DNA from 2 places in the Microbacterium paludicola genome. Region 2 is predicted to be linked to the other one. Evidence: predicted binding sites of a transcription regulator. Region 2 holds the regulator's gene; the other holds the start of a gene.
The links. The regulator HrcA, encoded in region 2, represses chaperone genes, less so after heat shock. The targets are predictions, from matches to a motif close to TTNGCACTCGNNNNNNNCGAGTGCNAA.
Positions count from the first base shown of each region.

Region 1: a site for HrcA is predicted at 2,602-2,628, ahead of groES (co-chaperone GroES). Genes of this name have one in related genera too.

Region 1 is NZ_BAAANG010000035.1:181,154-193,135, forward strand. Features, by position in the region: gene ABD161_RS14225 (ABC transporter substrate-binding protein) at 1-575, opposite strand, end outside; gene rarD (EamA family transporter RarD) at 800-1,762, opposite strand; gene groES (co-chaperone GroES) at 2,217-2,513, opposite strand; gene ABD161_RS14240 (class I SAM-dependent methyltransferase) at 2,665-3,867, shown strand; gene ABD161_RS14245 (hypothetical protein) at 4,501-4,878, opposite strand; gene tsaD (tRNA (adenosine(37)-N6)-threonylcarbamoyltransferase complex transferase subunit TsaD) at 4,881-5,996, opposite strand; gene rimI (ribosomal protein S18-alanine N-acetyltransferase) at 5,993-6,490, opposite strand; gene tsaB (tRNA (adenosine(37)-N6)-threonylcarbamoyltransferase complex dimerization subunit type 1 TsaB) at 6,487-7,125, opposite strand; gene ABD161_RS14265 (GIY-YIG nuclease family protein) at 7,253-7,573, shown strand; gene tsaE (tRNA (adenosine(37)-N6)-threonylcarbamoyltransferase complex ATPase subunit type 1 TsaE) at 8,004-8,429, opposite strand; gene alr (alanine racemase) at 8,477-9,586, opposite strand; gene ABD161_RS14280 (holo-ACP synthase) at 9,592-10,038, opposite strand; gene glmS (glutamine--fructose-6-phosphate transaminase (isomerizing)) at 10,046-11,899, opposite strand; gene coaA (type I pantothenate kinase) at 11,969-11,982, opposite strand, start outside.
Region 2 is NZ_BAAANG010000019.1:77,910-89,891, forward strand. Features, by position in the region: gene ABD161_RS10005 (ABC transporter ATP-binding protein) at 1-1,210, opposite strand, end outside; gene ABD161_RS10010 (ABC transporter permease) at 1,207-2,151, opposite strand; gene ABD161_RS10015 (ABC transporter permease) at 2,153-3,124, opposite strand; gene lepA (translation elongation factor 4) at 3,390-5,252, shown strand; gene ABD161_RS10025 (DUF1990 domain-containing protein) at 5,284-5,937, shown strand; gene hemW (radical SAM family heme chaperone HemW) at 5,948-7,165, shown strand; gene hrcA (heat-inducible transcriptional repressor HrcA) at 7,403-8,443, shown strand; gene dnaJ (molecular chaperone DnaJ) at 8,529-9,641, shown strand; gene ABD161_RS10045 (16S rRNA (uracil(1498)-N(3))-methyltransferase) at 9,648-10,373, shown strand; gene ABD161_RS10050 (HIT domain-containing protein) at 10,415-10,768, shown strand; gene ABD161_RS10055 (PhoH family protein) at 10,821-11,852, shown strand; gene ybeY (rRNA maturation RNase YbeY) at 11,846-11,982, shown strand, end outside.

The DNA.
Region 1 (11,982 bases), on a different contig from region 2:
ACGATGAGTCCGAGCGTCTGGTGGCCCAGCTCGCCGAGGAAGTTGCCGTGCACCTCACCCTGCAGCACGTCGGAAGGCGCGGTGCGGAAGTAGAGACCGTTGTCGTCGTACGTGGTGAACGCGTCCGACGTGTTGGCGGGGGAGAACTGGATGACCCCCGCGCCGACGACCTGGTCGATGAACTGCAGCGAGACGCCCGACGAGGCCGCGCCGATGATGGCCGCGGGGTCCTCGCTGAGCAGGCGCGGGATCTCCGACTCGTACTTCTTGTTGTCGAGGTCACCCGAGTCACCGTGGACGACATCGAGCTCCAGGCCCGTCTCCTCGGTGTACTCGTTGATGAGCGACTGCGCGTAGTTCACGCCCTGGATCTCGGGCGGGCCGAGGAACGCGAGCGAACCGGTGACGGGCAGCGCGGTGGCGATCTTCAGCGAGAGATCGCCGCCGGGCTCAGCCGGGCCCGCCGAGGGGTCCTCGGTGGCTGTGCCGCCGCCGCCGGTGGCGCAGCCCGCAAGGGTCAGAGCTGCGGCACCCGTGAGGGCAAGGGCGCCGATCAGCTTCCGGGATCGAACCATGGTGGTTCCGTCCTTTCGTCAGGACCCGCGGATGAGGGACTGGTGACTGCACGCCCAGGGAGCGTTCAGACGGCCGCGGGTAATGGACGGAATCTACCTCCGATTTGTTTCCGCAGTGTTTTACACAGCCCATCTGAGCAGACTGTGATGTCTTTCGGGATCAAATCGTTACCAGAGTTGTCACCTTGCGGTGCAACCTGACTTCCGGCGGTCGATCCGGCGCCTCAGAGCCCTCCGTCGATCACCACCGGCGCCGTCCGAGGGCGCCTGCTGTGGCGGATCTGATCGATCGTCAGCAGGATGCACGCGACCCAGACCATCGCGAAGCCGATCCAGCGGGATGCGGGCATCGGCTCGTGGAGGATGGCGACGCCGACGATGAACTGCAGGATGGGGCCCGCGAACTGCAGCATCCCCATGGTGGCGAGCGGCACGCGGCTCGATCCGGCGGCGAAAAGCAGCAGCGGAATCGCGGTGACGGCTCCCGCTGACAGCAGCAGGATCGTGTGCCACGTTCCCGCGGTGCCGAGCGTGATCCCGGTGGTCGCGGCGATGATGCCGAGCTGCGCGATCGCGATCGGCGCCAGCCACAGCGTCTCCAGGGCGAGGCCGCTGATCGCGTCGACCGTGCCGCCGACCTGCTTCTTCACGAGGCCGTAGACGCCGAAGGAGGCGGTCAGCGCGAGCGCGTACCAGGGCACGCGACCGTAGGCGACGATGATCAGGATGACCGCGACGGCCGCGACGCCGATCGCCGTCCACTGCAGGACGCGCACCTTCTCGTGCAGCACCAGCACCGCCAGCAGCACGGTGGTGATCGGGTTGATGAAGTAGCCGAGGCTCGCCTCGAGCACCTGATCGCTCTGCGTCGCGATGACGAAGACCTGCCAGTTGACGTAGATGAGCACGCCGGCGAGCCCCATCAGCAATGCCAGCCGCGGGCGCCGCAGCACCGCGACGAAGCGCGCCCAGCCGCGGGTGACGGTCAGCAGCAGGGCGCAGAACACGAGCGACAGCACGACGCGCCAGGCGACGACCTCCCACGAGCCCGTGGGGGCGAGCGCCACGAAGTACAGCGGCAGGATTCCCCAGAGCACGTAGGCCCCGAGCGCGTACAGGGTGCCGGCGGTCTCTCCGTCGCCCTTTGCGCGGACGGGTGCGGGAAGAACGGGAGTTGCGCGGCTCACCGAGTCAGCCTATGTCCCACGTGGGACACGCGGCCGCGGCGTCACTGCCATCCTTCGCACGTTGACTGCCATCCGCACCCCGCGCGGAGCGGCGCGGAGCTGCAGGCACAAGGCGCCCACCGGAGCACCCCACGTGGGAGCGAAGCGACCGCGCCGCGGATGCGGCCAACCAGCGCGCCCCGGATGAAGCGAAGCGACAGCCCATCGATCGCGAGCGCCGGCGCGGAGCGTCGGCGGGAGCGATCGATCCTGATCACCGGCCGCTGTGCCCCTGTGGGAGCGAAGCGACCGCGCCGCGGATGCGGCCAACCAGCGCGCTACGGATGGAGCGAAGCGACAGCCAATCGATCGCGAGTCCCGGCGCGAAGCGTCGGGCGAGTGATCGATCAGCGCGCGGCATAAGAAAGAGGCCCGGATCCGAAGATCCGGGCCTCTCGAAGAACTGCGGTGCGTCTCAGCGGACCACGACGGCGAGGACGTCGCGCGCCGAGAGAACGAGGAACTCGTCGGCGCCGAACTTCACCTCGGTGCCGCCGTACTTGCTGTAGAGCACGCGGTCGCCGACCGCGACGTCGAGCGGAACGCGGTTGCCGTTGTCGTCGATGCGACCCGGGCCCACCGCGACGACCTCACCCTCCTGGGGCTTCTCCTTCGCGGTGTCGGGGATGACGAGACCACTCGCGGTGGTCTGCTCGGCCTCGACCTGCTTGATGACGATGCGGTCCTCGAGCGGCTTGATGGAAACCGACACGGTGTACCTCTTCTTTCCTGTGCTTCGTACGGGAAGACTGTTTCGCACTCTCCCCCGGAGAGTGCTAACTGCAAGTGTAGGAGGCTCGCTGGCACTCATGCAACGCGAGTGCCAGCACTGGGTCGCGCGGCGGCGCGCCTACGCTGGACGGATGGATTCCGCTGAGCTCGATGCGCTGCTGACCCGGGAGGGGCTGGCGCTGCTCGAGTCGCTCGGCGCCACGGAATCAGCCGACGACGTCGCCCGCACCGTGTCGCGTCTGCGCGCCGCCGGGCACTCCCCCGAGCTGGTGTCGGCGGTGGTCGGGCAGGCCCGCCTCCGCGAGCGCGCGGTCGCGAAGTTCGGCGAGTTCGCGTCGCGCATGCTGTTCACCCGCGCGGGCCTCGAGCAGGCGACGCGGATGAGCGTGTCCGCCCATCACGCGCACCGGATGCGCGGGGCGCGGATCGACCGGGTCGCCGACCTCGGCTGCGGCATCGGCGGCGACTCGCTCGCGTTCGCCGCGGTGGGTCTTGGCGTGCTCGCCGTCGACGCGGATCCCGTCACCGCTGCCCTCGCCGCGTACAACCTGGCGCCGTTCGGTGACGACGTCGCGGTACGGTCGGCGCTCGCGCAGGATGTCGATCTCGCCGACGTGGACGCCGTCTGGCTCGATCCGGCCCGCCGCACGGCCGGACATGGCGAGACCGCGCGCGTGGCGGCATCCGACTACTCCCCTCCCCTCGACTGGGTGTTCGACCTCGCCACGCGCCTGCCGGCGGGTGTGAAGCTCGGGCCCGGCCACGACCGCGAGGCGCTGCCCGCGGGCGACGGCGTCGAGACCCAGTGGATCAGCGTGGACGGCTCGACCGTCGAGCTGGTCGTGTGGACCGGATCGCTCGCGCGGCCGGGCGTGGGACGGTCGGCGCTTGTGCTGCGCGGCGAGACCGCGCACGAGCTCACCGCGTCGGCCGACACTCCGGATGAGGACGTCCGCGAGCTGTCGGCGTTCATCCACGAGCCGGAGGGCGCGATCATCCGGGCGCGGCTCGTCGGCGAGGTCGCCCGCGCGCTCGAGGCGGGACCGATCGCGCCGGGGATCGCCTACCTCACGGGGGATGCGCCGGCAACGAGCCCGTTCGTGTCGTCGTTCCGGGTGCGCGAGACGCTGCCCGCCGATCCGAAGCCGCTGGCGAAGGCGTTGCGCGCCCGCGGCATCGGCACGCTCGAGATCAAGAAGCGCGGCGTCGACATCGACCCGGCTGCTCTACGCAAGCGCCTCGCGCTGAAGGGCCCGGAGTCCGCCACGCTGCTGCTCACCCGGGTCGGCGGCAAGCGCCTGGCGATCCTCGCGGATCGCGTCCCGAGGGTCTGATCCAGCCCCGTCCTCGCTCGTTGAGCGACGAGCGCAGGGCAGCTGCCACAGGGACGTCACACCGTTTCGACTCGCTTCGCTCGCTCAACGACCGGGAAGCTCGACAAGCGCAGCCCCGCCCCCCTCGCTCGTTGAGCGACGAGCGCAGCGAGGAGTCGAAACGCCGCAAACCCGCCCAGGGCAGCAGCCGCCGGGACGTCACGCCGTTTCGACTCGCTTCGCTCGCTCAACGACCGAGAAGGTCGACAAGCACAGCCCACCCCACCGGTCGTTGAGCGACGAGCGCAGCGAGGAGTCGAAACGCCGCAAACCCGCCCAGGGCAGCAGCCGCCGGGACGTCACCCCGTTTCGACTCGCTTCGCTCGCTCAACGACCGAGAAGGTCGACAAGCACAGCCCACCCCCTCGCTCGTTGAGCGACGAGCGCAGCGAGGAGTCGAAACGCCCCAGACCCGCCCGGGGCAGCAGCCGCCGGGACGTCACACCGTTTCGACTTGCTTCGCTCGCTCAACGACCGAGAAGGTCGACAAGCACAGCCCACCCCCTCGCTCGTTGAGCGACGAGCGCAGCGAGGAGTCGAAACGCCCCAGACCCGCCCGGGGCCGCAGCCACCGGGAAGCTCGACCGACGCGGCTCAGCGCACGGCGAGCTCGGCCGCCGCCTGCATCCCCCAGGCGATCCAGCACAGGCAACACGCGACGGCACCGATCCCGAGCCCGAGGCCCCACCAGGCCAGTTCGGGCTGCGCGCGGCGGGCGAGGAGCGCGATGACGGCGAGCAGGATCGCCAGGATCGCCACGGGCAGCGCCCATGCGCCGAACCACGACAGGCTGAGTGCGATCATCGCCACGCCCAGCGCCCAGGTGGCGAGGCGTCCGCGCGATCGGCGCCTGGGCACCGCCTGCGTCGGCACCGAGACCCCGCCGCTGTCGCCGGCCACGACCCGCGCGGGGCGCACCGAGTTCGCCGAGGCGCGCTCCTCGACCGGGTGCACCGCGGTCGGATCCGTCATGTTCACGCCACTCGCTCGTCCGATGCGGCGCTCATCGCCCCCGCGACCTGGATCCGCGTCACCGGGAGGGTGGAGTCGGCGCCGAACTCGAGGGTGGACGGGGTGCGTCCCTCGGCGATCAGCTCGGCGGCGAGCGCGGCGATCATCGCGCCGTTGTCGGTGCAGAGGCTGAGCGGCGGGATCCGCACGGTCACGCCGGCGGCCTCGGCGCGCGCGATCGCCACATCGCGGAGGCGCTTGTTGGCGATCACGCCCCCGCCGAGCAGCAGTCGCGGCACACCATGCTGGGCGCACGCGTCGAGCGCCTTGGTGACGAGCACGTCGACCACCGCCTCGCGGAAGGACGCGGCGACATCCGCGACGGGAACGGGCTCGCCCGCTGCCTCGCGCTGCTCGATCCACCGGGCGACGGCCGTCTTCAGACCCGAGAACGAGAAGTCGTAGCGGTGCTTTGCCATGTCGCTCGCACGCGACAGGCCACGGGGGAAGCGGATCGCCGCCGGATCGCCGTCCGCCGCCGCGCGGTCGATCTCGGGGCCACCGGGATACGGCAGGCCGAGGATGCGCGCGACCTTGTCGAACGCCTCGCCTGCGGCGTCGTCCATCGTCTCGCCGAGGAGCTCGACGTCGCCGGTCAGGTCGCGCACGAGCAGCAGCGAGGTGTGCCCGCCCGAGACGAGCAGGGCGACCGTCGGGTACTCGAGCGGCGGAGCATCCGGATCCAGGATGTCGGCGGCGATGTGCCCGACGAGGTGGTTGACGGCATAAAGGGGCGTGCCCAGCGACACGGCGAGTGCCTTCGCAGCGCCGATCCCGACCATGAGGGCGCCGGCGAGCCCGGGGCCGCTGGTGACCGCGACGGCGTCGACATCCTGCAGCGTCACGCCGGCCTCGGCGACGGCGCGCTCGATCGCGGGCTGCAGCGCCTCGAGGTGCGCGCGGGCGGCGACCTCTGGCACAACACCGCCGTAGCGGGCGTGCTCGTCCATGCTGCTGGCGATCGTGTTGCTGAGCAGGATGTTCCGCTCGCCGGGCGCCGACCGGCCGCGGACGATCCCGATGCCGGTCTCGTCGCAGCTCGTCTCGATCCCGAGGATCAGGGGGTTCGACTGGCTCATGTGCAGGCTCCTGCGTCGGCGGGGCTCGGGTGGCGCGCGGCGACCCAGGCCTCGAGGTCGAGCCGCATCACGACGGCGTCGACGCCATCGGGCTGGTAATAGCGGGGGCGGCGACCGAGCTCGGTGAAACCCTCGGTGGCGTAGAGCGCCTGCGCGACGGGATTGTCGGCGCGGACGTCGAGGAACACCTCGCGCACACGCAGGCGCGCGGCCTCCTCGAGCAGCGTGTGCAGCAGCGCGCGACCGCGACCGCGACCGCGCGCGGACTCCGCGACGGCGATGGTCTGCACGTCTGCGTCGCGCGATCCGGGGAGGGTGCGCAGGCCGGCGTACCCCACGACGCGTCCCGCGAGCTCGTCCACGACGTAGTGGGTGTGGTCGGCGGAGAGCTCCTCGCGCATCATCGGCTCCGACCAGGCATCGGTCGGGAACGATGCGCGCTCGAGCGCCATGATCGCGCCGAGGTCGGCGAGGGTGGCGGGGCGGATGCTCACGCGCTCACCCGCTTCGGGGCGTGCCCGACGGTCACGTCCGGCGAGCGGAGGTACAGCGGCTCGGTCTCGGCGAGCTCGCCCGAGGGGGTCCACCCCGAGGCGAGCATGAGTGCCGCGGCGCGCCCGACGTCGGAGCCGCGGATGGCCGCGGCGCGGACGATCCGGGATCCGGACGTCAGCTCGTCCGTCTCGAAATCCGCGGTCTGCGGGCGCAGCTCGGGTCCGGCGATCCGGCGCGGCAGCCCGTTGCCGTCGACTCCGTCGAACACGGTGATCGCGTTCTCGCGGCGGCGCGCGTCGGTGACGATCGCGAACGGTCCGGATGCGCCGCCGTCGAGCTCGCCGAGTGCGGCCGCGACGTGGCTCGGAACCGGCACGACGGGCAGTCCGCGGCCGAGCGCGAACGCCCGCGCGGCGGCGATGCCGATGCGGAGCCCGGTGAAGGCACCGGGACCCATGCCGGCAGCGACATGTGTGATCTGGCCATCGGCGTCGGCGAGCGCCTGCGCGAGCAGCGTGCCGATGATCTCGGCGTGCCCGAGGGTGTTCTCGCGCTCGGCGACGGCGCGGACGGTGCCGTCGAGCTCGACCACGGCGACGGTCGATCCGATCGAGGTGTCGATGGCGAGGATCACCGTTTCAGGGTATCCGGGCATGCTGAGGGCCCGCCCGGCGCCGTCCACAGGGCGGAACTTCCGGGGCGATGTGACGATCGTCTGTGGAGGACCGCCGTGAGGTGCGGCCTGCGACTAGCGTCCGGGAATGAGCAGCGCATTCGTCTATCTCCTCCGCTGTGCGGACGGCAGCCTCTACTGCGGAAGCACGCGAGACCTCGACAAGCGCCTGTGGGAGCACCAGCACGGCGAGGGCTCGGCCTACACCCGGCGCGCGGGGCGCAGGCCGGTCGAGCTCGCCTGGTTCTGGGAGCTCGAGCACATCGGGCAGGCCTTCCACTGGGAGAAGCAGATCCAGGGTTGGAGCCGCCGCAAGCGGGAGGCGCTCATCGAACGCGGTATCGACGGCGTCATCGGCTGGAGCGTCGCGGACCGCGAGCGACGGAACCAAGCCCCGCCCGCCGGTTGACGGAGGAGCGCAAGCCCTGCTGGTTGAGCGAGGAGCGCGCCCCTCCCCTGCTGGTTGAGCGAGGAGCGCAGCGACCTCCTTGCTGGTTGAGCGAGGAGCGAAGCGACGAGTCGAAACCCCCAAACCCTCCCAGAGCCACAACCCTCGGCAGCGTCACAACCGTTTCGACTCGCTTCGCTCGCTCAACGAACAGACAGCGCGCGCCCACCCCCTGCTGGATGAGCCAGGAGCAGCCCTCTGCTGGTTGCGCGAGGGGCAGCCCTCTGCTGGTTGAGCGAGGAGCGCAGCGACGAGTCGAAACCCCGAAACCCTCCCGGGACCACAACCCGCCGCAGCGTCACAACCGTTTCGACTCGCTTCGCTCGCTCAACGAACAGAAGAGTCACAACCGTTTCGACTCGCTCCGCTCGCTCAACGAGCGAGAGGATGCTCAGGCGGCGACGCGGGTGATCGTGACCACGCGGGGGGCGTCGAGGTCGAGGTCCTCGGCGCTGCCCTCCACCGAGCCCACGGGGCGTTCGATCTCGATGTCGAACCACGTGTCGCGGAGGCCGTCGACCTTGCCTCGGCCCCACTCGACGATGGTGACCGATCCGTCGACGTCGACGTCGAGGTCGTCGAGCTCCAGTGCCGAGTCGAGGCGGTAGGCGTCCGCGTGGACGAGCGGAGCGCCGCCCACGAGCGACGGATGCGTGCGGGCGATCACGAACGTGGGGCTCTGCACCGGCCCGCGCACGCCGAGGCCATCCGCGATGCCGCGCGTCAGCGTGGTCTTTCCCGCGCCCAGCGGCCCCGTGAGCACGATCAGGTCGCCGACGACGAGACCCGATCCGATCCGCTCGCCCAGTCGCTCCATGTCGGCGGCGGTCGCCACCTCGTGGCGGCCGAGCAGCTCGTCCGGGATCACTGCGACTCGCTCCCCGGGGCACGCCCGAAGACCCGCACGACGCGGCGGCCTATGCTCGTGACGATCTCGTAGTTGATGGTGCCGGCGGCGGCGGCCCAGTCCTCCGCCGAGGGGACGCCGGTTGCCGGGTCGCCGAACAGCACCACCTCGTCGCCGACGGACACCGCATGGTCGCCCACGTCGACGACGAACTGGTCCATGGCGATCCGGCCGGCGACGTGGAAGCGCTCGCCCCCGATGACGACGGGACCGGATCCGGATGCCTGTCGCGGGACGCCATCGCCGTAGCCGAGCGGCACGAGCGCGAGGGTCGTGTCGCCGTTCGTGCGATGCGCGTAGCCGTACGAGACGCCGTGCCCGCCGGGCACGCGGCGGACCGCGGCCACCCGGGCGCGCAGCGTCATCGCGGGCCGCAGCCCGAGGTCGGCCGACGTGCGGTCCTCGAACGGCGAGAGCCCGTACATCCCGATGCCGATGCGCACGGCGTCGAATCGCGTCTCGGGCAAGTCAATCGCGGCGGCGGTCGCGGCGAGGTGCCGCACGATGGGGCGAAGGCCGGCGGCGGAGGCCGCGGCGACGCCCACCTCGAAGCGGCGCAGCTGCACGCGATCGTCGTCGAGGGAGGTGTTCGACAGGTGACTGAAGACGCCGTCGACGCGAATGCGCCCGTCGCGCTCGAGGCGCGCGGCCTCGGCGAACACTGCGGCCCAGTCCTGCGGGGCGAGGCCGTTGCGGCCGAGGCCGGTCTCGAGCTTCAGGTGCACGGTGACGGAGCCCGCGGCCGCCGCGGCGTGAAGCTGCTCGAGACTCGAGATGCCGAGCTGGATGTCGTGCGCCACGGCGTCGGCGAACGTCTCGTCGGGCGCGTGCAGCCACGCGATCACCGGCGCCTCGACCCCGGCGGCGCGAAGCGCGACGGCCTCGCGGATGTCGGCCACCCCCAGGCGGGTCGCTCCCCCGGCGAGCGCGGCGCGCGCGACATCCGCCGCTCCGTGCCCGTATCCGTCGGCCTTGACGACGGCGATGAGCTCCCGCGTGCCCGTCAGCTCGCGCAGGGTGCGGATGTTGTGCTCGATGGCCGAGAGGTCGACCACCGCCTCGCGCATCGCCGTCACCGGGGCTCCTCCGGATCCTCGGGCTCGGGCACGTCGTCGAGGCCTGGGGTGTACTCGACGCCCACCGGCTCGACCGCCTCCACGCCGTCGGCGGCCTCCGCGGTCACGTACGCGATCGCGAGGCCCGCGTCGTGCGAGAGCGACAGGTGCAGCACGGTGATCCCGCGGGCGGCGACGACCTCCGCGGTGGATCCCGACAGCGCGAAGCGCGGCGGCACGCTCTCGCCGAGGCGCGCGATCTCGATCTCGGACCAGTGGACGCCGTCCGACCCGCCGAGGGCCTTGATCAGCGCCTCCTTCGCCGCGTAGCGCGCGGCGAGCGAGCGCAGCGGAAGCTCGCGCTCGTGGGGCGTGAACAGCCGCTCGAGCAGCTTCGGCGTGCGCTCTATCGTCCGCTCGAAGCGCGGGATGTCGACAAGGTCGACGCCGATCCCGACGATCATCGCGGGCCTACTCGACCGTGACCGACTTGGCCAGGTTGCGCGGCTGATCCACGTCGAGGCCCTTGGCGTTGGCGAGGCCCATCGCGAAGATGTGCAGCGGCACGACGGCCAGGATCGGCTCGAACAGCGGGCCCGCGAGCGGGATGCGCAGCACCTCGTCGGCGTGCGGCAGCACGGCGGCGTCACCGGCCTCGGCGATCGCGATGACGCGGGCGCCTCGGGCGCGGATCTCCTGCATGTTCGAGACGACCTTCGAGTGGAGGATGGGCGCGCCGCTGGGCGACGGCACCACGACGAACACGGGCAGGCCGGGCTCGACCAGCGCGATCGGGCCGTGCTTCAGCTCGCCGGCGGCGAAGCCCTCGGCGTGGATGTACGACAGCTCCTTGAGCTTGAGCGCGCCCTCGAGCGCGATCGGGTAGCCGACGTGGCGGCCGAGGAACAGCACCGAGCGGGTGTCTGCCATCCAGTGCGCGAACTGCTCGATCCGGCCCTGCTCGTTCTCGAGGATCCAGCGGATCTTGTCGGGCAGGTCGGCGAGCTCCTGGATCGCGTCGGCCTGAAGGCCGGGGTTCACCGTGCCGCGGATGCGCGCGACGTGGAGTGCGAACAGGTACAGGCCGGTGATCTGGGCCACGAACGCCTTCGTCGAGGCGACGGCGACCTCGGGGCCGGCGTGAAGGTAGACGACCGCGTCGGACTCGCGCGGGATCGTGGCGCCCTGCGTGTTGCAGATCGAGAGCGTCTTGGCGCCGAGGCGCGTCGCCTCCTTGACGGCCATGAGCGTGTCCATGGTCTCGCCCGACTGGCTGATCGAGATCACGAGCACGTCGGGGCCGACGAGCGGATCGCGGTAGCGGAACTCGTGCGCGAGCTCGACCTCGACGGGGATGCGGGCCCACTGCTCGATCGCGTACTTGCCGACGAGGGCCGAGTACGCGGCGGTGCCGGCACCCACGATCACGATGCGCGAGATCCCGGCGAACAGCTCGTCGAGCCCGTCAAGCTCGGGGATCACGACCTGGCCGTCGTGCACGCGGCCGAGGATCGTGTTGGCGACGGCCTCGGGCTCCTCCGAGATCTCCTTCGCCATGAAGCTCGACCAACCGCCCTTCTCGGCGGCGGTCGCATCCCACTTCACCTCGAACGGCTCGGCCTCGACGGAGTTGCCGTCGAAGTCGGTGACTGTGACGGCGTCGGGCGTGATCGCGGCGATCTGATCCTGTCCGATCGCGAGCGCGTTGCGGGTGTGCTCGACGAACGCGGCGACATCCGATCCGAGGAAGTTCTCCCCCTCGCCCAGGCCGATCACCAGGGGCGAGTTGCGGCGCGCCCCGAGCACGAGGCCGGGGTGGTCCTCGTGCATGACGAGCAGCGTGAACGCCCCCTCGAGGCGGTTCACCACCGCGCGGAACGCCGCCTCGAGGTCGCCGTCGTGCGTGCGGTACTCGCTGCCGAGCAGCACCGCCGCGACCTCGGTGTCGGTCTGGCTGCGGAACGCGAAGCCCGAGGCTTCCAGCTCGGCCTTGAGCTCGGAGAAGTTCTCGATGATGCCGTTGTGGATGACGGCGAGCTTGTCGTCATCGGCGAGGTGCGGATGGGCGTTCACGTCGGTCGGGCCGCCGTGCGTGGCCCAGCGCGTGTGGCCGATGCCGGTGGTGCCCGCGGGGATGGGATGCGCGTCGAGCTCGTCGCGCAGCATGGCGAGCTTGCCCGCCTTCTTCGCGGCGTGGAGCGCGCCGTCGGCGTCGATGACCGCGATGCCGGCCGAGTCATACCCGCGGTACTCAAGACGCGCGAGACCCGCGATCAGGATGTCCTTGCTGTCCCGAGGTCCGACGTATCCGACGATTCCACACATGCGTTCGATCCTACGGTCGCCCGCTGGGAACACCCGTCGCGGCGCGATCCCCCGCCCGGGGGCCCGGCATCACTGCTTGCGCA
Region 2 (11,982 bases):
CGTCGAAGGAGACGTTCTTGACGGCATGCACGTCGCCGATCCTGCGCTTGAAGAAGGCTCCGCGCGTGAGCGGGAAGGTCTTCGAGAGGTTCTCGACCTCGAGTGTGGCCGGACGCTCCTCGCGGGGCGTGCGCACGAGCTCGGAGGTGGGGATCTCCGGCACGGGGTAGACGGGGTGGCCGTCGATGAAGCCGGCGCGGATCTCCTCTGCCCGGATGCATGCCGCCCGGTGGTCTTCCTTGCCGCCGACGGGAAGCAGCTCGGGCTCCTTCCTGCGACACGCGTCCACGGCGATCGGGCACCGGTCGGCGAACGGGCAGGCGTCGGGCAGATTCACGAGCAGCGGCGGGTTGCCCTTGATCGGCACCAGCGGCTGCTTCTCGGCCTTGTCCACGCGCGGGATCGCGCCCAGCAGACCGATCGAGTACGGCATGCGGGTGTCGGCGAACAGCTCGTCGACGGGGGACTGCTCGATGGGCTTGCCTGCGTACATCACGAGCACGTCGTCGGCGATGTTGGCGACGACACCCATGTCGTGAGTGATCATGATCACCGCGGCTCCGGTCTCGCGCTGCGCGGTCTTGATCAGCTCGAGGATCTGCGCCTGGATCGTCACGTCGAGGGCCGTTGTCGGCTCATCCGCGATGATCAGCTTCGGGCGGTTCGCCATCGCGATCGCGATGACGACGCGCTGACGCATTCCGCCGGAGAACTCGTGCGGGAACGCCTTCAGGCGGTTCTCGGGGTTCGGGATCCCCACGAGGCGCAGCAGCTCGATGGCGCGCGCCGTCGCCGCCTGGCGCGACATGCGACCGTCGTGCACGGTGAGGGCCTCGATGATCTGGTCGCCGATCGTGAAGACGGGCGTCAGCGAGGTCAGCGGGTCCTGGAAGATCATGGCGATGCCGTTGCCGCGCAGCTTCGACAGCTGGGCGTCGCTCTTGCCGAGCAGCTCCTCGCCGTCGAACTGGATCGATCCGCCGATGCGCGCATTGTCGTCGAGCAGGCCCATGACGGCGAGCGACGTCACCGACTTGCCGGATCCGGACTCGCCGACGATGCCGAGAGTGCGCCCGGGGAGCAGGTCGAAGGAGACGCCGCGCACGGCGTCGACGCGACCGGCCTCCGACGGGAAGCTCACGGTGAGGTCACGGACGGTCAGCACCGGCTTGGACGTGGCGCTCGGGAGTGTGGTGTCTGCGATTGTCATGCGCGGCCTCCCGCCGCCGAGGTCGGGTCGAGCGCGTCGCGCAGGCCGTCGGCGACGAGCGCCATCGAGACGGTCAGCAGCGTCAGGGCGCCGGCCGGGAAATAAAACAGCCACGGTGCGCTCGAGACGCTGTTCGCGCCGATGCCGATCAGCGAGCCGAGCGAGACGTCCGGCAGCTTCACGCCGAAGCCGATGAACGACAGGCCGGTCTCGGTCAGCACGGCCGTGACCACGCCGAGCGTGAAGTTGATCACGAGCAGCGACCCGATGTTCGGCAGCATGTGGCGCAGCACGATCGTGAAGCCCTTGACGCCCATGTAGCGCGCCGCCTGCACGTACTCGCGCTCGCGGATGGACAGCGACAGGGTCCAGATCACCCGGGCGGAGAAGAACCAGCCCGTGAGGATCATGACGAGCGAGATCACGCGCCAGTCGCCGCCGGCGTCGTTCGAGATCATCGCGAGGATCAGGAACGTCGGCGTGACCATGAGGAAGTGGATGATGAGCAGCGTGACGCGCTCGACCGTGCCGCGGAAGTACGCGGCCGCCGCGCCGATCACGGCCGACAGGACGGTCGTGCCGATCGAGACGACCAGGGCGATCATGAGCGACCGCTGCAGGCCCACGACGACCATCGCGTACACGTCGTTGCCCGAGCCGTTGGTGCCGAACCAGTGCTCGGCGCTGGGCGGGTCGCTGAGCGACAGGAAGTCGAGCTCGATGTGGTCGTACTGCTGGAACAGCGGTCCGATGACCGCGAACAGCACGAGCACGGCGAAGATGACCAGGCCGACGAGGGCGCCGCGGTTGCGCGCGAAGCGGCGGCCGTAGAGCTCCCACTTCGACATGCGCTTGCGGCCCGGCGCGCGCAGCTCGGTGTCGGACGGCGGCGGGTTGTCGCCGTGCTCGAGGGGATCGATCAGACTGTTCGTCACGCTCATGTCAGCTCACCCGCACTCGAGGATCGAGGACCACGACGGCGACATCGGAGAGCACCGCGCCGACCGCCGTGAACACGGCGCTAAAGGCCGCGACGGCGACGACACCGTGAATGTCGTTGTTCGTGATCGTGTCGAGGAAGTACTTGCCCATGCCCTCCCACGCGAAGATCCGCTCGGTCAGGATCGCGCCGGTGAAGATCGCGGGGATCGAGAACGCCACCTGGGTCGCGACGGGGATCAGCGAGGTGCGGAGAGCGTGCCGGCGGACGGCCTGCGACTTCGTCAGGCCCTTCGCCCGTGCCATGCGCACGTAGTCGGTCTTGATGTTGTCCAGAAGCAGCGAGCGCTGCAGGAAGTGGTACTGCGCGTACCCCGTGAGCACGAGCGCGAGCGTGGGAAGAACGAGATGCTGCAGCGTGTCGAGGAGCACGGGGAAGAAACCACTGACCCCGAGCGACGCGGCTCCGGTCACGTAGAAGATGCGGGTGCCGACCGCGTCGTTGAGGGCGATCGCCAGCAGCACGATGGCGAGCGCACCGACGACGACGGGGATGTTCATCGTGACGATCGAGACGCCCTGCCAGACGCGATCCGCGGTCTTGTACTGACGCGAGGCGGTGTACACGCCGAGGCCGATGCCGACGAGCGTCAGCAGGATCGTCGCGCCGAGCATCAGCTCGGCGGATACCCACATGCGGTAGGCGACCTGCTCGTTGACCGATTGCCCGACGGGGCTGACGCCCCAGTCCCAGCGCAGCAGGATGCCGCTGAACCAGCCCCACCAGCGCTCGATGAGCGGGATCTTGTCGTCGAGATTGCGCGGGCGCAGCAGACCGACGATCTGCTCTTCGGTCAGGGGAGGGCGGCGGCCGACGTAGTTCGCGCGAGGGTCGAGATAACCCCAGGCGAGGAAGTACGTCAGATTGGTCACCGCCACGATCATCAGCAGCCAGCCCGCAGTGCGGCGCAGCATAAAACGGATCAAGGCGTAGGACTTCTTTCGTAACAGACGTTGACCGGGACTCTACCCCGCGGCTGCGCCCTCACCATCGAAGGCACTCACCGGTGCGAAAAGCGTTACCTATCTGTGCTCTCGCCGTGAAAAACATGCAACACAAGCGCTATCGCCGTGCAACCTGCATGGTGCACGCAGGCGCGGGTGTATCGCAAGTGGGCGTTCTGCCCCATGGGAGAGGCGGGAAGGAGAAGCGGGAGGGGGACCGTAGAATCGAACGGACATGTCACCCCGCGCCTCTACTCCGCTCGAGCCCGCCGCGACGCCCCCCGAGCGCATCCGCAACTTCTGCATCATCGCCCACATCGACCACGGCAAGTCCACCCTGGCCGACCGAATGCTGCAGATCACCGGCGTGGTCTCCGACCGGGACATGCGGGCGCAGTACCTCGACCGGATGGACATCGAGCGCGAGCGCGGCATCACGATCAAGTCGCAGGCGGTGCGCATGCCGTGGACCCTTCGGCAGGCTCAGGGACCGGACGTGACGGTCGCGCTGAACATGATCGACACCCCGGGTCACGTCGACTTCACCTACGAGGTCTCGCGCTCGCTTGCTGCCTGCGAGGGCGCCATCCTGCTCGTCGATGCGGCACAGGGCATCGAGGCCCAGACGCTCGCGAACCTGTACCTCGCGCTCGAGAACGATCTGACGATCATCCCGGTGCTGAACAAGATCGACCTTCCCGCGGCCGATCCCGATCGCTTCGCCAAGGAGCTCGCCGACCTGATCGGCGGCAGCCCCGACGACGTGCTGCGCGTGTCCGGCAAGACCGGGCAGGGCGTCGAGGAGCTGCTCGACCGCCTCGTGCGCGAGATCCCGGCCCCGAAGGGCGACGCCGATGCGCCGGCCCGCGCAATGATCTTCGACTCCGTGTACGACGCGTACCGCGGCGTCATCACCTACGTGCGAATGATCGACGGATCGCTGTCGCCGCGCGAGCGCGTGCAGATGATGTCGACCAAGGCGACGCATGAGCTTCTGGAGATCGGCGTGTCGGCGCCCGAGCCGGTGCCGTCGAAGGGCCTCGGCGTGGGCGAGGTGGGCTACCTCATCACGGGTGTGAAGGACGTGCGCCAGTCGAAGGTCGGCGACACCGTCACGAACGCGCGCACGCCCGCGAGCGACGCTCTGGCCGGCTACGTCGATCCGAAGCCGATGGTGTACTCGGGTCTGTATCCGATCGACGCGAGTGACTACCCGGATCTGCGCGACGCCCTCGACAAGCTGAAGCTGTCGGATGCCTCGCTCGCGTACGAGCCCGAGACCTCGGTCGCGCTGGGCTTCGGCTTCCGCTGCGGGTTCCTCGGCCTGCTTCACCTCGAGATCATCACCGAGCGCCTCGAGCGCGAGTTCGGCCTCGACCTGATCACCACCGCTCCGAGCGTGATCTACGAGGTCACGACCGAGACGGGCGAGACGATCGTCGTCACCAACCCGAGCGAGTACCCCGACGGCAAGATCAACGCCGTCACCGAGCCCATCGTGAAGGCCTCGATCCTCGCGCCGAAGGACTACGTCGGCACGATCATGGACCTCTGCCAGACGCGTCGCGGCACGCTGCTCGGCATGGACTACCTCTCGGAGGAGCGCGTCGAGCTGAAGTACACGATGCCGCTCGGCGAGATCGTGTTCGACTTCTTCGACCAGCTCAAGAGCCGCACGCAGGGCTACGCGAGCCTCGACTACGAGCCCGCCGGCCGACAGGAGGCCGACCTCGTGAAGGTCGACATCCTGCTGCAGGGCGACCGCGTCGACGCGTTCAGCGCGATCGTCCACCGTGAGAAGGCCTACGCGTACGGCACGACGATGACCGAGCGCCTGCGCAAGCTCATCCCTCGCCAGCAGTTCGAGGTGCCCATCCAGGCGGCGATCGGCGCGCGGATCATCGCGCGCGAGAACATCCGCGCGATGCGCAAGGACGTGCTCGCCAAGTGCTACGGCGGTGACATCAGCCGCAAGCGCAAGCTGCTCGAGAAGCAGAAGGAGGGCAAGAAGCGCATGAAGACCATCGGTCGCGTCGAGGTGCCCCAGAACGCGTTCATCGCGGCGCTGTCGGGCGACGTCGAGGCGAAGGCGAAGTAGCCGCTCAGGCTCGGCACGTAGGGTGGATCACATGCGTCGCGGCACCTTCCAGGACGAGACGGTCGACTATGCGGCCGTCGGCGCCACCCAGGCGAACGACCTGCTCCAGTACCCGCCGGAGCACAGCATCCCGGCTGCGGATTCGTGGCGCATCGGCAGCGGCGAGGAGCGTTTCCGCACGGCGGGCGACGCCCTGCTGTCGTGGGGTGCGCTGAAGGGCGCGGGCCTGAAGGTCACGGACGTGCGCCCGGCGCCGGGACCGGCCTATTCGGGAGTGAGCTTCGACGGCGAGGGCAACCCGGTGGCTCCCTCCAAGCTCGAGAGCGACCAGCGCTACGACGCCGAGGGCACTCCGTACGCGGGCCCCGGAACGACGCTTCGCGTGCACGGCCGCGTCAACGGGATGCGCGCCGACGCCGAGCTGCGGGTCATCTTCGTGATCGAGGAGGCGCGCCGCGTCGGCTTCGCCCTCGGCACCGTCGGCGGGTCGATGGTCAGCGGCGAGGAGTCGTTTATGGTCGAGTGGCGCGACAACGATGAGGTGTGGTGCACAGTGAAGGCGTTCGACCGCGGCGTGGGGCTGCTGTACCGGATGTTCAAGGGCTTCGTGCGCCGTCGCCGCCGGGCGCTGTTCGCCGGGTACCTGCGCGCGATCTCCCCGCTGTTCGCCACGCCGGGTTCGTGACGGGCCGCTGATGGCCGGCCCGCTGCCCCTCGGCGATCCGGCCCCGGCCGACGGACGCCTGCCCGACGGGATCCTGATCGATCCGGATGTCGACTTCGGCGTGTATCTGCACGTGCCGTTCTGCCGCGTGCGCTGCGGTTACTGCGACTTCAACACGTACACGTCGAGCGAGCTGCGCGGGGCGCGCCAGGACGAGTACGCCGACACGCTGCTGCGCGAGATCGCGCTCGGCCGCGAGGTGCTGGCGGACGCGGGCGCGCTGCGCCCGGCGCGCACCGTGTTCTTCGGCGGCGGCACGCCGACCCTGCTGCCCGCGGGCGATCTGGGGCGGATGCTCGACGGCGTGCGCGACGCGTTCGGCCTCGCGGACGGCGCCGAGGTCACGGTGGAGGCGAACCCCGACACGGTGACACCCGCCGTCGTGCGCGAGCTCGCGGCATCCGGTGTGAACCGCATGTCGATCGGGATGCAGTCGTCGGTGCCGCATGTGCTCGCGGCGCTCGATCGCACGCACACGCCGTCGAACGTGCGCACGGCGGTGGACGACGCGCGGGACGCGGGGCTGGACGTCAGCGTCGACCTCATCTACGGCGCGCCGGGGGAGACCCTCGCCGACTGGGAGGCCTCGCTGGACGCCGCCCTCGCGCTCGAGTCCGACCACATCTCGGCCTACGCGCTGATCATCGAGGACGGCACGAAGCTCGCCCGCCAGATCAAGCGCGGTGAGGTGCCCGCGCCGGACGACGATCTGCAGGCCGACATGTACGAGCTGGCCGACGCGAAGCTGGGCGCCGCGGGCTTCGAGTGGTACGAGGTCAGCAACTGGGCGCGCGGCGAGCGCCACCGCTCGCGGCACAACCTCGCGTACTGGCGCAGCTCCGACTGGTGGGGGTTCGGCCCGGGCGCGCACAGCCACGTGGGCGGCCTGCGCTGGTGGAACGTGAAGCATCCCGCCGCGTACGCCCAGCGCCTGGCGCTCGGCGAGTCGCCCGCGGCCGGACGCGAGACACCGGACGCCGATGCCCGCGCGCTCGAGCGTGTGCTGCTCGAGAGCCGGATCCGCGAGGGGCTCGCTGTCGAGTCCCTCGGAGCCGACGCCCGGCGCAATGTCGCCGGACTCGTGGCCGACGGTCTCGTGGATGGCGCGGCGGCCATCCGCGGGCGCGTTGTGCTCACCCTGCGCGGGCGTCTCCTCGCCGACGCCGTCGTGCGCGCGCTCACGGAGTGATGGCACCCTCCGGTCGTTGAGCGACCGAGCGAAGCGAGGGAACGGAGTGATGGCACCCTCCGGTCGTTGAGCGACCGAGCGAAGCGAGGGAGTCGAAACGCGCAATGTCTGGGCGACTGCTGATCCGGGCAGTCCAGGCCGTTTCGACTCGCCTCGCCTGCTCAGCGACGCGACGCCGAACCTCGCTAGAATTGGCACTCAGAACGAGTGAGTGCCAAGCGCGACGGGGAGGTGCCCATGGTCACGGACCGCGGACTGCAGGTCCTGCGCGCGATCGTGCAGGACTACGTCGACACGCACGAACCTGTCGGCAGCAAGTCGATCGTCGAACGCCACGCCTTCGGGGTGTCGGCCGCGACCATCCGCAACGACATGGCGCTGCTCGAGGACGAGGAGCTGATCACCGCTCCGCACACCTCGTCCGGCCGGGTGCCCACCGACAAGGGCTACCGGGTCTTCGTCGACCACCTCGCCGAGCTGCGACCGCTCTCCACGGCGCAGCGCGCGGCGATCTCGACCTTCCTGCAGGATCCGGCCGACCTCGATGACCTGCTGGCCCGCACCGTGCGCCTGCTCACGCAGCTCACCGGCCAGGTCGCGCTCGTCCAGTACCCGTCGTTCGCCTCGGCGAACGTGACCCACGTCGAACTCGTGCGGTTGGACGAGTTCCGGATGCTCGTCATCATCGTGACCGACACGGGACGCGTGTCGCAGCGGCTGACGGCGACCCCGAGCGGCGTCGACGAGCAGGATGTGGCCCTGCTTCGCGCGCAGCTCGCTTCGCTCATCACCGGACGCTCGGTGCGATCCGGTTCCGAGCGGATCGAGGAGCTGCGCGCATCCGCGCCCGCCGACCGCGCGCGGCTCGACGAGGCGCTCCTCACGATCGCCGCCGTCGCCGGGGAGGAGCTCGACGAGTTCCGGCAGGACCGCCTCGTGATGGCCGGCGCGGCGACGCTCGCCAAGCGCGAGCAGGACTTCCGCGGCAGCATCCATCCGCTCCTCCAGGCGATCGAGGAGCAGGTGACCCTGCTGCGGCTGATGTCGGAGATGGCGGCGGATGAGAAGGGTCTCTCGGCCAGCATCGGACGCGAGAACGACGCGTTCGGGCTGACGGAGGCCTCCGTCATCACCAGCGACTACGACGCCGGCGTCGGCCGGGCACGCGTGGGGCTGATGGGCCCCACGCGGATGGACTACCCGAGCAACCTGGCGGCGGCTCGCGCCGTGGCGCGGTACCTCACCAGGCTGCTCGACGAGGACGAGAACCGCCGGTAAGCGGCATCGATCAACCGGGATCGCCCGAGCGCGATCCATCGAAAGTGCGGGGCCGCGCGGGTGCGCGACCCCCGAGAGGCGGACTGTGGCTGACCACTACGAGGTGCTCGGAGTGTCGCGCGAGGCGAGCTCCGACGAGATCAAGAAGGCCTATCGCAAGCTGGCGCGCCAGCTTCACCCCGACGTGAATCCCAGCGAGGACGCGGCCGAGAAGTTCAAGCTCGTCACCCACGCCTACGAGGTGCTGAGCGATGACGAGAAGCGTCGCCGCTACGACATGGGCGGCGACGACAGCATGTTCGGCGGGGCGGGCGGCTTCGGCGGCTTCAGCGACATCTTCGAGACCTTCTTCGGCGCGGGAGGCGGCGGCCGCGGTGGTCGCCCGCGCTCCCGCCGTGAGCGGGGCCAGGATGCGCTCGTGCGCGTCACGCTCGAGCTCGGCGACGTCGTCTTCGGCGCCCACCGCGACCTCGAGGTCGACACGGCAGTGCTGTGCGAGACGTGCAACGGCTCGTGCTGCCAGCCCGGCACCGGCCCCGAGCGCTGCGAGATCTGCGGCGGCTCCGGTCACGTGCAGCGCCAGGTGCGCAGCCTTCTCGGCAACGTCGTCACCTCCCAGCCCTGCGGTGCCTGCCAGGGGTACGGCACGACGATCCCGCACCCGTGCCCGACGTGCGGCGGTCAGGGCCGCGTGCGTTCGCGTCGCACCGTGTCGGTCGACATCCCCGCCGGCGTCGAGTCGGGCCTGCGGCTGCAGCTGCCCGGCTCGGGCGAGGTCGGCCCCGCGGGCGGCCCGAACGGCGACCTCTACATCGAGGTGCAGGTCACGCCGCACCCGGTGTTCAGCCGCGACGGCGACGACCTGCTCGCGACGCTCGAGGTCTCGATGACCGACGCGATCCTGGGCTCGACCACGACGATCGAGGCGCTCGACGGGCCCGTCGACCTCGAACTGCGCCCCGGCGTGCAGGGCGGCGACGTGCTGACCATCAAGGACCGCGGCATCACCGGGCTGCGTTCGGGCCAGCGCGGCGACCTGCGGGTCGGCGTGCACGTGGTCACCCCGACGCGGCTCGACGCCAAGGAGCGCGCGCTGGTCGAGGAGCTCGCGAAGCGCACAAAGGCGCCAGCGCCGCGACTGGCGGAGTTCCATCAGGGCCTGTTCTCGAAGCTGCGCGACCGCTTCCGGCAGGGCTGATCCGCCGTGGCCCTTCACTTCATCGACGAGACGGCCGGCGCCGTCGCGCCCGGCGACACGCTGACGCTCACGGGAGCGGAGGCCCACCATGCCGCCGCCGTGCGCCGCGTGCGCGTGGGCGAGGCGGTCACCGTGACCGACGGCCGCGGAGCCTGGCTGGAGGGCGAGTGCGAGAGCGTCGCCCCGCGCGAGGTGGTCGTCCGGATCGTCGCGCGCCGTGACGAGGACGCCCCGAGCCCGCGCATCGCGCTGGCCCAGGCGCTGGCGAAGGGCGATCGCGACGAGCTCGCGGTGCAGGCGGCGACCGAGCTGGGTGTCGACGAGATCGTGCCGTGGCAGGCGTCGCGCTCCGTCTCGCGCTGGGAGGGGCCGAAGGCCGAGAAGGGCCGCACCCGCTGGGCGACCATCGTGCGCGAGGCCGCGAAGCAGGCGCACCGCGCCTGGCTTCCCGAGGTCACGCCGATCGCCACGACGGCCGCTCTCGCCGCGCGGGGCGACCGCATCCTCGTGCTCGAGCCGACGGCGGAAGTGCGGCTGAGCGCGGTCGACCTTGCGGACGCGGGGTCCATCCTGCTCGTCGTGGGCCCGGAGGGCGGCATCACGCCCGAGGAGCTCGCCCGTCTCGAGGAGGCCGGCGCGACCCGTGTGCGCCTGGGTGACACGGTGCTGCGCACATCGACCGCGGGGCCCGCCGCTCTCGCGCTCGTCAACGCGCGCCTCGGCCGCTGGTGAAGGCGGAGACCCGCTCGGGCCCCGCGCATAGACTGGACGACATGGCTGAACCCTCGATCTTCACCCGCATCCTGCAGGGAGACATCCCCGGCGAGATCGTCGCCGAGACCGAGCGCGTGTTCGCCATCAAGGACATCGCCCCGCAGGCGCCGGTGCACCTGCTCGTGATCCCGAAGACGCAGGAGTACCGCGACGTCACCGAGCTCGCCGCCGGGGATGCGACGCTCCTCGCCGAGATGATCGCCCTGGCCAAGCGCCTCGGCCGCGAGCACGCCGACGACGGCGACTTCCGTCTGATCTTCAACACGGGCGCCGGCGCCGGGCAGACCGTCTTCCACGTCCACGCGCACCTGCTCGCGGGCGGCCTCGGAGAGAAGAGCCTCGTCGGTGAGTGACGCGAACCGCGACGACATCGTCACCGACACCGTGACGGCCGACGGCGTGGCGATGGTGCAGCTGCTCGGCCCGCAGGACCGCCTGCTGCGCATGGTCGAGAAGGCCCATCCGCGCGTGGACGTCCACGTCCGCGGCAACGAGATCACCCTGCGCGGAGAGGCCGCCGAGGTGCGCGCCGCGCGCACACTCGTCGACGAGCTGCTGCACATGACCAAGGCCGGCCACGCGCTCGGTGAGGCCGACGTGCAGAGCTCTGCCCGGATGCTGCGCGACGAGTCGGGCCCGCGACCCAGCGAGGTCATGGGCGAGGCGATCCTGTCGAGCCGAGGCAAGACGATCCGGCCCAAGACCGTGGGGCAGAAGGAGTACGTCGACGCGATCGACGAGAACACCATCGTGTTCGGCATCGGTCCCGCCGGAACCGGCAAGACCTACCTCGCCATGGCCAAGGCGGTGCAATCGCTGCAGCGTCGCGAGGTCGACCGGATCATCCTGACCCGGCCCGCCGTGGAGGCGGGGGAGCGGCTCGGCTTCCTTCCCGGCACGCTGACCGACAAGATCGACCCGTACCTGCGCCCGCTGTACGACGCGCTCAACGAGATGATGGATCCCGAGCTCGTCCCGAAGCTGATGGCGACCGGCACGATCGAGGTCGCCCCGCTCGCCTACATGCGCGGTCGCACGCTCAACAACTCGTTCGTCGTGCTCGACGAGGCGCAGAACACCACGCCCGAGCAGATGAAGATGTTCCTGACCCGTCTCGGCTTCGGCACGAAGATGGTCGTCACGGGCGACATCACCCAGGTCGACCTGCCGCAGGGCGCGTCCGGCCTGCGGCTCGTGACGCGCGTGCTCGACAGGATCGACGACATCCACTTCTCGCGGCTGACAAGCGACGACGTCGTGCGCCACTCGCTGGTCGGCCGCATCGTCGACGCGTACAGCGAGTACGACGAGCGCCGCCTCGCGGCCCGGCACGAGCGCGACGAGGCCAGCGAGTTCGCCAACCGCGCCGAGCGCCGTGCCGCCACCGCGCGCCCCACCGGTCCGCGTGACCGCATGCCCAAGCGAGGACGATCGTGATCGACATCAACAACGAGTCCGCCGTCGAGATCGACGAGTCGGTGCTGCTGCGCCTCACGCAGCACAACCTCGCGGCGCTGAACGTGTCGCCGGATGCCGACGTGGCGATCGTGCTCGTCGACGAGGGCGC